2 regions of the Streptomyces sp. NPDC050625 genome follow, and region 1 is predicted to be linked to the other one. Evidence: riboswitches for the same ligand, from Rfam matches in the RefSeq annotation. Region 1 holds a riboswitch; the other holds the start of a gene.
The links. A riboswitch is a leader RNA that binds a small molecule or an ion and turns the genes downstream of it on or off. The one in region 1 is predicted to bind cobalamin.
Positions count from the first base shown of each region.

Region 2: linked by a shared signal. The riboswitch ahead of AB0I54_RS22400 (CbtB-domain containing protein) and the one ahead of cobT (nicotinate-nucleotide--dimethylbenzimidazole phosphoribosyltransferase) in region 1 are both predicted to bind cobalamin.

Region 1 is NZ_JBFAIQ010000008.1:221,349-228,989, forward strand. It holds gene AB0I54_RS21335 (FAD-dependent oxidoreductase) at 1-1,562, shown strand, start outside; gene AB0I54_RS21340 (hypothetical protein) at 2,352-2,609, shown strand; gene AB0I54_RS21345 (nitronate monooxygenase) at 2,694-4,145, opposite strand; gene cobT (nicotinate-nucleotide--dimethylbenzimidazole phosphoribosyltransferase) at 4,310-5,488, opposite strand; cobalamin riboswitch at 5,578-5,759, opposite strand; gene AB0I54_RS21355 (FAD-binding oxidoreductase) at 6,007-7,380, shown strand; gene AB0I54_RS21360 (acetolactate synthase large subunit) at 7,440-7,641, shown strand, end outside.
Region 2 is NZ_JBFAIQ010000009.1:126,771-134,411, reverse strand. It holds gene AB0I54_RS22420 (STM4014 family protein) at 1-1,124, shown strand, start outside; gene AB0I54_RS22415 (STM4013/SEN3800 family hydrolase) at 1,216-2,043, shown strand; gene AB0I54_RS22410 (STM4012 family radical SAM protein) at 2,040-3,383, shown strand; gene AB0I54_RS22405 (STM4011 family radical SAM protein) at 3,394-4,281, shown strand; cobalamin riboswitch at 4,355-4,496, shown strand; gene AB0I54_RS22400 (CbtB-domain containing protein) at 4,532-4,753, shown strand; gene AB0I54_RS22395 (CbtA family protein) at 4,775-5,527, shown strand; gene AB0I54_RS22390 (thioesterase family protein) at 5,632-6,396, opposite strand; gene AB0I54_RS22385 (VOC family protein) at 6,599-6,952, shown strand; gene AB0I54_RS22380 (discoidin domain-containing protein) at 7,200-7,641, shown strand, end outside.

The DNA.
Region 1 (7,641 bases):
GCCGGTCCGCGGGGCTCGACGGTATCGAGCTCATGGCCTGGGGACACTTCCTGGACTCGTTCTGGACGCCCTTCTGGAACCGTCGCGACGACGAGTACGGCGGCTCCTACGACAGCCGGATGCGCTACCCGCTCCAGGTCATCCGTGCCGTACGACAAGCGGTCGGACCGGACTTCGTCATCGGCGCGCGCATGACCTTCGACGAAGAACGCGAGGGCGGCCTGGAGACTCATGAGGCACTGCGCATCGCCGAGGACATCACCGCGGCCGGCATCGACTTCATCAGTCTGATCAAGGGCTCGATCGCCACCGACGCCGACCTGGCCCGCACCATTCCGCCGATGTCCACACCCGCCTCTCCCCACCTGGAGTTCGCCGGACGGATCAAACAGAAGCTCTCCGTCCCGGTCATGCACGCCGCCCGGATCAGCGACGTCGCCACCGCGCGGTACGCCGTCGCCGAGGGACTGCTCGATCTGGTCGGCATGACCAGGGCGCTGATGGCCGACCCCGAGCTGCCCAACAAGGTCCGCGACGGCCGCACGGACCGCATCCGACCGTGCGTCGGCGCCAACATGTGCATCGACGGCATCTATGCCTCCGGCGCGGCGTACTGCATCCACAACCCGTCCACCGGCCGCGAGCTCCAGGTGCCCCAGCGCATCGATCGCGCCGGCACGACGAGGCGCGTGGCGGTCGTGGGAGCCGGACCTGCCGGTCTGGAAGCGGCTCGTGTCCTCGCGGAGCGCGGTCACGACGTGCATCTCTTCGAGGCCGCGGACAAGGTGGGCGGGCAGCTGCTGCTGGCATCGCTGGCGCCACGCCGACGAGACCTGCGCGGAATCATCGACTGGCGAACCGACGAACTCGCCCGCCTGGGCGGCCCGATCTCGCTGAACACCTATGTCGAAGCCCCGTCGCTGCTCCAACAGCCTTGGGACGTTGTGATCGTCGCGACCGGCGGTACTCCGGCGACACCCCGCGTTCCCGGGGCCGATCTGGTCCACGACACCTGGGACGTCCTCACCGGGGCGCGACGGCCGCGGGGACATGTGCTGGTCTACGACGACCACGGCGGCAACCAGGCGCTCGACGCGGTGGAGGCCCTCGTCGCAGGAGGCGCCACCGTCGAGATCGTCACACCCGAGCGAACACTCTCGCCCGACGTCGGGTCACTCACGGCATCCGGCTACGTCAACTCGCTTGCGGAGAACGGCGTCGCGGTCACCGTTTTCCGACGGCTCCACGGGGTCGTCAGGACCGGGGAGGGCTTGGAGGTCGAACTCGGTGTGGACGGCTTCGAGTTCCGTGAGCGCCGTACCTTCGATGCCGTCGTGGCCGAGATGGGTACCGATCCGGTCCAGGAGCTCTACGACGCACTGCTCGGTTCCTCGACCAATCTGGGAGCCGTCGACCTGGCGAACCTCCTTGCTCGTCAACCGCAGTCGGCCATCCGCAACGAGGCCGGCGCTTTCCAGCTGTTCCGCATAGGGGATGCGGTGGCGAGCAGGAACGTCCACGCCGCGATGCTGGACGCGGCCCGCCTGTGCCGGACGATCTGAGCGCTGCCGCGCCGTTCGCGTTCGCTCACCGTACACGCCGACGATGTGCCTGCCGACGGGGCCCCAGGATGGGAGGCTCAGCGCGACGTGAGCTTCCTGTTGTAGTTGGCGATCTTGTAGAAGCCGTCGCGGGCCGGGATGACGTGCCGGTGGTGGACGCCGCCTGGACGACCGAAGTGCCCTGCGGGGTCCCGGCGTTCGCCCTGCGCGAGCGCGGGCAGGACGTCCCGGCCAGGGGGCGATCGTAGGGTACGACAACTGGGACACCATGGCCCTGGCCTGCCGCCCACCGCTCACCACCATCGACACGAACCTCACCGAAGTCGGCCGGCAGGCCGCCCTGCGCCTGTCCAGTTGAACGGCAGCGATTGTCAGTTGCCCTGGATACGCTGCCTGGCGTTCGTCTTCGCAGTGCCTGTGGGGGGTGCCTGTGTGTGAGGGAATCGGATGGCTGGCCGACCAGGACGAGGGGCTGGACAGCGTGGTGTTCGCGCCCCGAAGTCACCTTCCTCCTCCATCGCTCGCAGACCGGCCCCAGCGATGTGGTGCGGGTTGCGGCATGTGGCGCCTGGTCGTACGCGGTGCTGCACCTGACCGACCCCACGCGGGACGATCTGGCGGTCACGGCATCACGCGGTGGTGTCGACGTCGTCCGGTACGTGTCGATGACGGGTCACCCGCCTGCGCAGCTGGGGCCAGGATCCGGACCAACTGCTGCCGGCACTCGTTGCGGGCGGCGTCCTGACCCCTGACGGGACGAGTCACCAGGCTGCGCCGACGGGCTCGGCCATGAGCGGCAACAGTCTCACGCTCACCGTGCTCGGGCAGCACTTCGGCCTGTGCCTGCCCCAAAGCAGTGTGATGCGCGCACCGCTGCCCGCCTACACGGTCCGCGGCCCGCTCGGCCCGGACCCGGACCCCGATGTCGACCTCATCCTCACCTGGGTCACTGAGCACGGCTACTCCCTGAACTGGGGCCGCAGCGGCCACGTACCGGCCTCCATCCGCGCCGCGTACGCCCATGCCACCGGTACGCGCTCACGCTGAGGCCGGAACGGGGGCAGTAGCCCACGAATGGCTGTCACACCAGTTGAGGGTGCGCTCGATTTCCCGGCCTGCTGGGCCTACCGCTCACACGGATACTTCCGCCAGGCCCGCGGACAGCCATCGCACCACCGACTCCGCGCTGTACGGCTGTCCTTGGGGGGCGATCCGCGGCAGGAAGCCGAGATCCTGGCCGATGGTGACGATGGGGGGCTCCACCATGCCGTGCGGACGGCGCTGCCCGAGCCCGACGGCGGCCAGCAGCCCGTTGCACAGGCACTGCCGTCCTTCGGTCTGCTCGGCGGCACCGCCCTTGCGGACGTACATCGCGCCGGGCTCCGCCGGGCAGCGATAGCCGATGGCGCCGTGCTCGGTGCGGTAGGGGGTGCGCAGATAGCCGAGGTCGCAGACCCGGGGGCGCGCCGAGCTCACGCGGGGGTCGGCCAACGTGCCCGGCAGGTCGGCGACCTTGAACGGAAAACTGGTCGGAGAGGCCGCAGGATCGTTGCGCACGGTCAGTGCGGAGCGAAGCTCGCGCTCGACCAGCTCCCGCCGCAACTGCGGATCAAGGCCGGACTCTTCGCAGAGCGCGAAGACACTGCCGAGTTGGACGCCCGCCGCGCCCGCTTCCCTCGCCCGGCGAAGCTGGTCCGGTCCGCACTGGCCGCCGGCGATCCAGAAGGGCAGGCCGAGGGCGGCCATCTTCGCGAAGTCAGGGGTGTCCCGGGGGCCGTAGAGGGGATCGCCCTGCTCGTCCAGGCGCATCGGACCGCGCGGCGGCGCGCTGTGCCCGCCGGCACGGTGACCTTCGACGACGAAGCCGTCCGGAGTGGTCTCCGGGGAACGGTTCAGATACGACGCCAGGGCCGGCAGCGAGACGATGGCCAGGACGTCGGGACGGCGCAGGGGCCCCGGCTGTGCTCCGCACAGCACTGAGGCCGGGTCGAAGCGCAGCTCTACGGGCTTGTCGTCACCATCGACGTCCAATCGCGCGGTGACGGGCTGCAGTTGGGCGAGCCGGGTCGCGATGCCCGGGATCTGTGCGGGAATGCCCGCACCGACCAGTACGTGGTCCACGCCGGCCAGGATCGCGCCGAACATGGCGGGGACCGTGGCGAGTTGGACCTTCTCCAGGTAGTTGATGCCGACCGGCCCTTCGTGGCCTTCCCGGGCGAGCCACACCTCACAGAAGTTGGCCACGACGGTCAGCGACCGGGCCGGGCACGCTTCGTCAGCCGTCAGCCGGGGTGTGGCCGCGAACCGCTCGCCGGCACCGATCCCGCCCTCGACGAAGTAGCGCTCCCGTATGGAATCGGCAAGCTCCGGTACGGGGAAGGCGGCCAGCGCCCGCCTCAGGTGGCCGCCCGGGTCACCGCTCTGCAGCACCCGGATGAGCAGCGTGTCCAGGGCGGTACCGGAGACGACACCCAACTGCCCGGTACGCGCGACGGCACGAGCCAGGCGCCAGCCGGACACCCCCACCCCCATTCCACCTTGGATCAGCCAGGGGAGGTCGGCCCTCGTCCGGGGTGTGCTCATGGGTCCTCGCAAGGATGGTAGCCGGGTCCGGAACGCGTACTTACGGTTCCGTAACCTACGATACCGTAACCATATTTCGTGCCATCCACCCCCAGGTCCGGTACAACTCGGCAGAACAGGCGGCCCGACGGGACCCAGGCGGCGCCCGAGTCCCGCAGGCTGATTCAGCTGTGCTTGCTCGAGACCTCCGCGGAGTCGAATGTGGCCATGTCGCGCAAGGCACGCACCCCCGCCTGCACGAGTGGCAGGGCCAACACGGCACCGGTGCCCTCACCGAGCCGCAGCCCCAGGTCGACCAGCGGATGCAGGCCGAGGTGCCGCAGGGCGATGCTGTGCCCGGGCTCGACCGAGCGGTGTCCGGCCACACAGGCGGCCAGGGCATCAGGGGACAGCGCGGCCGCGACCAGAGCCGCCGACGAGGCGATCACCCCGTCCAGGATCACCGGGACCCGGCGCGCGGCGGCGCCCAGCACGAACCCGGCGATCGCCGCGTGTTCCAGGCCGCCGACCGCCGCCACCGCCCCGACCGGGTCGTGCGGGTCCGGCCGGTGCAGCTCCAGAGCCCTGCGCACCACCCCCACCTTGTGCCGTCGGGCCGTGTCGTCGATTCCCGCTCCGTGACCGGTCACGTCGTCCGGGTCCGCACCGGTGAACGCGGCGATCAGTGCCGCGGACGCGGTCGTGTTGGCGATGCCCATGTCGCCGGTGAGCAGGCAGCGGGAGCCGTCGTCGACGAGTTCCGCGGCGACGCCGATGCCGACCTCGATGGCGTGGATCGCCTCCTGACGGGTCATGGCCGGAGCGCCGGTCATGTCCGCGGTTCCGGCGCGGACCCGGCGGCGCAGCAGCATGCCCGGGGTCGTGTCCGAGGCCGACACCGGAGTCACGATACCCACGTCCACCACGACCACCCTGGCTCCGGTCTGAGCGGCCAGGGCGTTCACCGCGGCGCCGGAGGCCAGGAAGTTGGCGACCATCTGAGTCGTCACCTCCTGCGGCCAGACGCTGACGCCCTGGGCGTGGACACCGTGATCGGCGGCGAAGACGGCCACCGCGGCCGGCTCCGGCATCGGCGGCGGGCAGCTGCCCGCCAGACCCGCGAGTTGGACCGACACGTCCTCCAGCAGGCCCAGCGAGCCGGGCGGCTTGGTCAGGTGGTTCTGGCGGTCACGGGCCGCGGTGCGGGCGCCGGAGTCCGCAGGGGTGATGGCGGCCAGGGTGCGCTCCAGCAACAGGCCGACGGCGGGGTCGGCGGCAGGCCGACGGATTGGATCGGAGCCGGACGAGGACACCGTGTCGGAGCCGGACGAGGACATCATGTCGGAGCCGGACGAGGGCACCATGAAGGAAGTTCCTTCCGCTGTCGGCGGTTCTCCACGCCGCCGTGAACGGGCCGCGCCCGGGCGGGTAGTGCCTGGCTGCGGGACGGCCGGAATATCCTGGCTCCCGGATCTCGGCGCCCGGCTCGTACAGCACGGGTACCGGCGCCGACTCCCGGCCTTCCCAGCGGCCGGCTCGCACCGGCTGCCAGTGGCCATCTGCGGGAGGCAGCTCCCCGGTCACAGTGGCGGGCCCGCCCCGGACTTGGGCCATCGGCCCGCACCGGAGTTCCTCCGCACCGTCGCCCGCATCCTGCCACACTCCGCCGTCGGCAAGCAGCCGCCCGACGGGATGTCCTGCCGGGCCGGTGCGGGTCGGCGCACGGCCGAACGCGAGGGACGTGCGGGCTGTGCCGCCGTGTCAGGACCGGCTTGGAAAGCATGCCGGTCCATATGGCCCTGGGTAAGGGCCGGACGGCCCCCTCCGGTGGAGTGGGTGCGCGGCCAGGATCGGCGGGAGCGGGAGCCGAGGAGGGGGTGCGATGGCGGACACCGAGGCGCTGCTGGCCGACGCCGTGGGAGCACGGCACGTTCTGGCCGGGGCAGAGATCCCCCCTGAGTACGCCGGTGACGAGTCGCTGACCGCCGTACCGCAGACGCCCGCGTACCTGGTCCGGCCCGCCGCGGCCGCCGAGGTGGCGGACGTGCTCAGGATCGCCGGTGGGGCCGGGATCCCGGTGACCGCCCGCGGCTCGGGGACCGGCATGTCGGGGGGATGTGTGCCCCGGCCGGGCGGGATCACGGTCTCGTTCGAGCGGATGAACCGCATCCTGGAAGTGGACGCCGTCAACCACGTGGCCGTCGTACAGCCCGGTGTCACCCTGGACCAACTGGACCACGAGGCCGCCAAGTCCGGCCTGCACTACCCCGTGCGGCTCGGCGCGCCCACCGCCAGCATCGGCGGCACCATCGCCACCAATGCCGGCGGGATGCACGCCGTACGGCACGGGGTCACCCGCCACCACGTGCTCGCCGTCGAAGCCGTCCTGGCGTCCGGCGAGATCGTGCGCGGCGGCGGCAAGTACGTCAAGACGTCCACCGGCTACGACCTGGCCCAGCTCCTGGTCGGTTCCGAGGGGACGCTCGCCCTGGTCACGGAGGCGACGCTCCGGCTGCGGCCGCGGGCCCGGCACTCCACGACCGTACTGGCGGCGTTCGCGTCGGCCGAGGACGTCTTCCGGTCGGTCCCGCCGCTGGCGGGCGGGGGCCTGGAGCCGGCCGCGCTGGAGTACGTGGACCTGCTGGCCATGGCGGCGATCGCGGACGACCAGAAGACGGGGCTGGGCGTTCCCGCGTCCGTGCGGCTGACCGCGCTCGGCTATCTGCTCGTCGTGCTGGAGAGCCGCTCCGTGACGCGGCTCCAGGAGGATGTCGAGGCGGTCGGTGAGCAGTTGCTCGAACACGGCGCGGTGGACGTCTTCGTGCTGCCCGCGGCCACGGCGAGGAGGCTGGTCGAGGCCCGTGAGCGAGCCTTCTGGACGGCGAAGGCGGCCGGTGCCGACGACATCGTGGACGTGGTCGTGCCGCGCGGCGAGCTGCACGGGCTGCTGGCCGCCGCCCAGGCAGCCGCCGAGGACACCGGGTCGCTGGTCACCGGCTGCGGCCACGCCGGCGACGGCAACGTGCACCTGTCGGTCTTCCAGCCGGACCCCGTCCGCCGCGACGAGGTGCTGCGGCGGCTGTTCCGGGCGGGCCTGGAGCGGGGCGGCGCCGTCTCCGGCGAGCACGGGATCGGCAGGGCGAAGAAGTCGTACTTCCTGGAGTCGGAGGACCCGGCCAGGGTAGAGCTGATGCACCGGATCAAGCACGCCTTCGACCCGGGCGGAATCCTCAATCCCGGTGTGCTGCTCGACTGAAGCCGCCGGCTCCTCATCCCCACGGGCATGACCATCACCAGGCGAGGACGGGACGAGACGTGAACGGTGCGGAAGCGGTCGTGGCGACCCTGCGGGCGTGCGGCGTGGAGGTGTACTTCGCCAACCCGGGCACATCCGAGATGCACCTGGTCGCCGCGCTGGACGAGGAACCGGAAGTCAGGGCCGTGCCCTGCCTGTTCGAAGGCGTCGCGACCGGGGCGGCCGACGGCTACGGCCGGATGACCGGCCGACCCGCCGCCA
Region 2 (7,641 bases), on a different contig from region 1:
CCGCTCCGCGCGTCGTCGCCTGGACCGACGTGCTGCGCGCGGGCGGAGCCGGGGCCGGGGCCGAGTTCGGGGCCGAGTTCGGGACCGAGTTCGGGACCGAGTTCGGGGCAGAGGAGATCGTCCGGATCGACTCGCCCGGTGAGAACGCCGAGGTCGACAGGCTGCTGCGCGGTGCCGAGGACCCCACCCGGGTCGAGGGTTCGGCACGCTGGTACGCCGGGTTCATGACCGCGCTGCGCGGACTGCGCGGCGGCATCCGGCTCGACGACCCGGCCGACCTCCCCGTCCTCTTCGACAAGCGGCGCTGCCACGCCGTGCTCGACGCGGCCGGCGTGTCGGTGCCCGACTCGCCCACCTCGGGGCCGGAAGCCGCACCGGTGCGCGGCTGGGACGACGTACGGGCGCTGATGCGGGAACACCGCATGCCCCGGCTGTTCGTCAAACCCGCGCATGGTTCGTCCGCTTCGGGCGTGCTCGCCGTGGAGTCGGGCGGCGGCGGCCGGATCAGGGCGACCACATCCGTGGAACGCGCGCCGGACGGCCGCCTCTACAACTCCCTCAAGGTGCGCCGCTACGAACGCGAGGCGGACATCGCGGCCGTCGTCGACGCGCTCGCCCCGGACGGGCTGCATCTGGAGCGCTGGCTGCCGAAGGCCTCCCAGGAGGGGCGCGCGGCCGACCTGCGGGTCGTCGTCGTGGCCGGCCGTGCCACCCACGCGGTCGTCCGCACCAGCCGCTCACCCCTGACCAATCTCCACCTCGGCGGCCGCCGGGGCGATCTCGACGCGGCCCGGCAGGCCGTCGAGGCGGCGGGCGCGCGCTGGACCGATCTGCTCGACGTGTGCGAGCGGGCCGCGGCCTGCTTCCCGCGCACACTCTGCGTCGGCGTCGATCTGCTGCCCGCCGTGGGCTGGCGCCGAGCCGCGGTGGGCGAGGTGAACGCGTTCGGCGACCTGCTGCCGGGCCTCACCGGCCTGCCCGGCAGCGGCGCCGAGGGCCTCGACACCTACGCCACCCAGGTGGCCGCCGCGCTGCGCCGCTTCGCCCCGGACCGGCCGGCCTCCTCTTCGCACCACCAGTACAGAGAAGGAAACCCGCATGCCCTCGCCCGCCCCGACGCCTGAGCCGCTCCCGCCCCGGAGCACCCCCACCGCGCCTCAAGCGCCTGGTGAGCCGCATGAGTCGTATGAGTCGTATGTTCCGCATACGCCAGACATGAACGAGATCGTCGGCAGCCACGACATCCTCCTCGTCACCCTCGACACCCTCCGCCACGACGTCGCGGCCGAACTGGCCGCGGCGGGCCGCCTACCGAACCTGGCCCGTCACCTCCCCGGCGGCCGCTGGGAGAAGCGCCACGCCCCGGGCAGCTTCACCTACGCCTCCCACCAGGCGATCTTCGCGGGCTTCCTGCCCACCCCGGCCGCCCCCGGCCCGCATCCGCGCCTGTTCGCGGCGGGCTTCGCGGGCAGCGAGACCACCGCCGCGGGGACCTTCGTCTACGACACCCCGGATCTCGTCTCCGGCCTCGCCGAGGTGGGCTATCGCACCGTGTGCATCGGAGGCGTGGGCTTCTTCAACAAGCTCGGCCCGCTGGGCTCGGTGCTGCCCGGCCTATTCCACGAGTCCCACTGGGCCCCGGAGTTCGGCGTGACCGACCCCCGCTCCTTCGAGAACCAGGTGGCGTGCGCCGAACACGTCGTACGCGAACTGCCCACGGAACAACGGCTGTTCCTCTTCGTCAACGTGTCCGCCCTGCACCAGCCGAACTGGTTCCACCTGCCCGGCGCGACCCGCGAGGCCGGGGACACCCGCGCCACGCACGCCGCCGCCCTGGAGTACGTGGACCGGCACATCGGACGGCTCTTCGCCGCCGCGAGCAGCAGACGCCGCTGCTTCGCCGTCGTCTGTTCCGACCACGGCACCGCCTACGGCGACGACGGATACACCGGACACCGCCTCGGCCACGAGTCCGTCTGGACCGTGCCCTACGCGCACTTCGTCCTGGACCCCGCGTCCCGCCCGACGGAGGCCGCCCGATGACCACCGCCGAGCAGACGACGGCGACCAGCCCCTACCAGAGCTACGTGTACGCCTACCCCCACAAGACCGCCTACCGCCGGCTCCACGACCGCCCCCTGCTGAACACCCTCTGGGCGGCCGAACCCAAGGACACCCTCTCCCTCTACCTCCACATCCCCTTCTGCGAAGTCCGCTGCGGTTTCTGCAACCTCTTCACCCGCATCGGCGCCCCCGACGGCCTGACCGGCGCCTACCTGGACGCCCTGGAGCGCCAGGCGGGGGCCGTACGCGAAGCGCTCGGGGACACGGACGAGGTCCGCTTCGCCACGGCGGCCTTCGGCGGCGGCACCCCGACCTTCCTCACCGCCACCGAGCTCGAACGGCTGTGTGACATCGCCGAACACCGCATGGGCGCCGACCTCAACGCCGTCCCGCTGTCGGTCGAGGCCTCCCCGGCCACCGCCACCGCCGACCGGCTCACGGTCCTCGCCGACCGCGGCACCACCCGGCTGAGCCTGGGCGTGCAGAGCTTCGTCGACTCCGAGGCCCGCGCCGCCGTACGCCCGCAGCGCCGCGCCGACGTGGAGTCGGCCCTCGCCCGCATCCGTGACGCCGGCATTCCCGTCCTCAACATCGACCTCATCTACGGCATCGACGGCCAGACGGAACGGACCTGGCTGCACTCCCTGGACGCGGCCCTCGCCTGGCGCCCCGAGGAGCTCTACCTCTACCCCCTCTACGTCCGCCCCCTGACCGGCCTGGGCCGACGCGGCAGCGGCCCCGACCCCGCCTGGGACGAACAGCGGCTGCGCCTGTACCGCGTCGGCCGCGACCACCTCCTCGCGCACGGCTACACCCAGCAGTCCATGCGCATGTTCCGCCGCACCGACGCCCCGCCCCAGGGCGCCGACGACTACGCCTGCCAGACCGACGGGATGATCGGCCTCGGCTGCGGCGCCCGCTCCTACACGGCGGGTCTGCACTACTCCTTCGACTACGCCGTGGGCATGCACGAGATACGCGCGATCATCGACGACTACGTGTCCCGCCCGGCCGGCGACTTCGCCCACGCCGAGTACGGCCGCCCCATCGACACCGACGAGGCCCGCCGCCGGCACCTCCTGCAGTCCCTGCTCCAGGCGGAGGGCCTGCGCCTCGACGACTACCGTGCCCGCTTCGGCACCACCCCCGCCGACCACTTCGGCCCCGAACTCGCCCGCTTCGCCGACCGGGGCTGGCTGACCGACGACCCCGGCACCCTCAGGCTCACCCCCGAGGGAGTCGCTCATTCCGATGCGATCGGCCCCGACCTGTTCTCCCCGGCGGTCCGGGCCGCCATGGCCGCCTACGAGAGGAAGTGAGCGGCCCGCCATGGACCTCACCCTCCTCTACCGGGGCCCCCTCGCCTCCTGCGACTACGACTGCCCCTACTGCCCGTTCGCCAAGCGGCGCGACACCGGCGCCCAACTGCGCGCGGACCGCGCCTGTCTGGAGCGCTTCGCCGCCTGGGCCCGGCAGCAGACCGGCGACCGCCTGTCCATCCTGTTCACCCCCTGGGGAGAGGGCCTGGTCCGCTCCTGGTACCGGCGCACCCTCGCCGACCTGTCCCACCTGCCGCACATCCGGCGCGTGGCGATCCAGACCAACCTCAGCTGCCGTACCGACTGGCTCGCCGAGGCCGACCGCGACACGCTGGCCCTGTGGTGCACCTACCACCCCGGACAGACCCCGTACGACCGCTTCCTCACCAAATGCCGCGAACTGACCGAGCGCGGCATCCGCTTCAGCGTCGGCATCGTCGGTCTGCCCGACCACCTCGACGCGGCCCGGCGCCTGCGCGCCGACCTGCCCGAGCACGTCTACCTGTGGGTCAACGCCGCCGAGGGACACCGGTACACCGACGTGGAGGCCGACCGGTGGACGGCCCTGGACCCGCTCTTCCCGTACAGCAGGCACCCGCACACGAGCGCGGGACTGCCCTGCCGCACCGGCGACTCCGTGATCTCCGTCGACGGCGAAGGCACCGTCCGCCGCTGCCACTTCGTGCCCACCCCGCTCGGCAACCTCTACGACGGCTCCTACCGCACCGCCCTGCGCCCCCGCCCCTGCCCACTCGCCGCCTGCGACTGCCACATCGGCTATGTGCACCTGGAGACACTGCCCCTGTACGACGTCTTCGCGGGCGGCGTCCTGGAGCGCATCCCGGCCACGCTCCCCGTGACCCCGATCCCCCACCTGCCACACCTGACGGGGAGTTGACCCCACGCCCCGCACCGGACCGCCCGTCGGGAGAGGAAGATCACGCCTGGTGGGTGCGGTCTTGGCCGTGTCCCCGACACGCGGTACCGTCGGTGCGATATCGACGACGGCGAGACGGAAGCCGGTGGGAGTCCGGCACGGTCGCGCCACTGTATTCGAAGGGCCCCTGGGGCGTTTCGTGAGTCAGACCCGTGGCCGTCGTCCCATGCACCACCGAGATGGGACGCGAACTCCCAGAGGAGGCCCTGCCATGGCGCAGACCGTCGCCCAGCCGACAGCCACCACCCCCGTCGTTCCCGCCACGCTGCCGCTGAAGGCGATAGCACCCTGGGCGGTCTTCTTCGGCATCCTGATGCTGGTCCTGCTGTACTTCGTCGGCGCCGAGCAGGGCGCCACCTCCGTGATCAACGGCACGGACGTCCACGAGTGGGTGCACGACGCCCGCCATCTGCTCGGTTTCCCCTGCCACTGACGCGAGGGGCGCCGCACAACCATGAACTCCACAACCGTAAGAAACCTCCTCGTACGGGGCATGCTCGCCGGCCTGGCCGCCGGCGTGCTCGCCCTCGTCGTCGCCTACTTCCTCGGTGAGCCGAGTGTCGACAACGCGATCGGCTTCGAGGAGGCGCACTCGCACGAGCACGAGATGGAGGTCGTCTCCCGCTCCCTGCAGTCCACCGCCGGACTCGCCACCGGCGTCCTGGTCTACGGGGTCGCCTTCGGCGGCATCGCGGCGCTCGCGTTCTGCTTCGCACTCGGCCGCGTCGGCCGGTTCAGCCCCCGGGCGACCGCGCTGCTGCTGTCCGGCTGCGCACTGCTCGCCGTGTACGTCGTGCCGTTCCTCAAGTACCCCGCCAATCCGCCCTCCGTGGGCGACCCCGACACCATCAGCAAGCGCACCACCCTGTACTTCCTGATGATGGCGCTCAGCGTCCTCCTCGCGATCGCCGCCACCATCCTGGGCAAGCGGCTCGCGCCCTCGCTGGGCACCTGGTACGCGAGCGTCGCCGCGGTGGCGGCCTTCGCCGTCGCCATCGGGCTCGCGTTCGCGTTCCTGCCCGTCATCAACGAGGTACCGAAGGACTTCCCGGCGACCCTGCTGTGGCGGTTCCGGCTCTCCGCGCTGGCCATCCAGACGGTGCTGTGGGTCGGATTCGGTCTCGTCTTCGGCGAGTTGGCCGAGCGGATGCTCAATCCCAAGCCCGCGACAGCCTCGTCCCCGCGGACGGTTCCAGCCGCGCACTGATCCCTTCGGGACTCAAGAGGGCCCTTCGGAACCATCCGGGGGCCCTCTCGCGACGTCCTGCGGCACGGTGCCGGCAGAAGCGGATCCCGCCTGCCCGCGGCGGCTCAGCGATCCGGCTGGGGGCGGACGGTCAGGATCTGCTGGGCGTGGCCGACGGGGCCGTCGACGTCGTGCAGGACGGTGCTGGTCAGGCCCTGGCCGGTGGGGCCGAAGGTGACGGTGGTGTCCAAGCCCGTCCAGTTGCCCCGGGGCCGGCGGTGCAGGTGGACGGTCAGGTCGACGTTGGGGAACATCCACTCGCTGGGCGGCTGTCGTACGGCGATGCCATTGGCCGTGTCGACGAGAGCGAGGTAGGACGCGAGCGGACTGCTCGGCTCTTCGGCGACGAGGGCGAGCGGGGTGGAGACCCAGGCCGTGGTGCGGCCCGGCCGGGGTGGGCCGACCGGGCGGACGTCCAGGGAGGCGATGTAGCCGCCCGGCCACACGTCGGCCATCGGCCACGCGGCGAGGCTCTCCGGCGGGGCGAGCCGCTCGCCCGGGCCTCCTGCCACTGCGGTGGTGTCAAGCGCCGCGAGCAGCCAGGCGCGGGCGCGGACCACCGGGCGGTCGGCGATCCGTACGACCGCTTCGAGGAGTTCGATGGTGCGGCCGGGGCGCACGGTCTCCACCCGGACCTCGCACTCGTCGAGGGCGAGCCGCCCGAGGATGTCGTAGCTGATGCGCGACAGCAGCAGCCCGGAGCCGGGGCGCGCGGCCAGATGGCGGTCGATCGCGTGCACGACGAGGCCGCCGAGCGGGCTGAAGTGCTGTTCGTCCGAGGCCCAGGCGCCGCCGACGTGCGGGGTGGGCTTGTAGCGGTGGTCGTCCATCCGCTCGTAGTAGCTGCCGGGCTTCAACGGTTGCTTCTCCTCGGGACGATCACAGGGCGTTGAGCATAACGACGTAGACGGCGGTGCCCATGCCCACGCTGAATCCTTGGTCATCGTGCCGTGCAGGGCCGTCACGGCGAGGACCATGAGGATGCCGACCGGCATCCACACCGACAGCCCGCAGTCCTGGCAAGATGGCGGCATGGAACGTGTGCTTGGAATCGGTGGTTACTTCATGCGGGCCGCCGACCCGGCGGCGCTGAGCGCGTGGTACCGCGATTGCCTGGGCCTGGACGCCGACGAGAACGGCCTGTGGAGTCAGGGAGCCGGGCCGACGGTGTTCGCGCCGTTCGAGTCCGAGACCGACTACTTCGGGTCCCGAGCCCAGCAGACCATGCTCAACTTCCGGGTCCGCGACCTGGACGCGATGCTCGCGCAACTGCGTGCCAAGGGAGCGGACGTGGCCGCGGAGACGCAGGACATGGACGGCATCGGCCGATTCGGCTGGGTCACCGACCCCGAGGGCAACCGCATCGAACTGTGGCAGCCTGCCTGACCTCTTCTTCAACAGACGGTGAGGTACTGGTGGCCCACTGGGTTGTTGAGGCGTGACTTCCGATCAGGCTCGTGGTGCGTGTTCTGACGCCGTCGGCAGGTCGACCCTTCACGGCTATTGACTCCACGTGCAACAGTGGCGATCCTCGTCGGCATATCTTGCGCGGGTCATGTCAAGTCGGGTGGGTCTGCTGCTGGCCACGTCCCGGCTCGTCGGCCGCGCTTCCCCCGACCGAGGGACGTGGTGTGTGACCGTGACCGGACGCCCGTACCGCAGACGCAAAGACGTCACCGTGGTCTCGCTGCTCCTCCTCGTACTGGCCGCAGTCCTTGGCCCCACCCCGAGTTCGGCGGCCGGCAACGACTGGTGGGATCCGACGGCACGACCCACGCCGGACTCTCAGATCAATGTCACCGGTGAGCCGTTCACCGGCACCGACGCCAAGGGCGACGTACGCGGGTTCGTCGACGCCCACGACCACCTGTTCGCCAACGAGGCCTTCGGCGGGCGGCTCATCTGCGGCAAGACGTTCTCCGAGGCCGGGATCGCCGACGCGCTCAAGGACTGTCCCGAGCACTACCCAGACGGCTCCCTCGCGATCTTCGACTTCATCACCAAGGGCGGTGACGGCAGACACGACCCGGTCGGCTGGCCCACGTTCAAGGACTGGCCGGCCCACGACTCCCTGA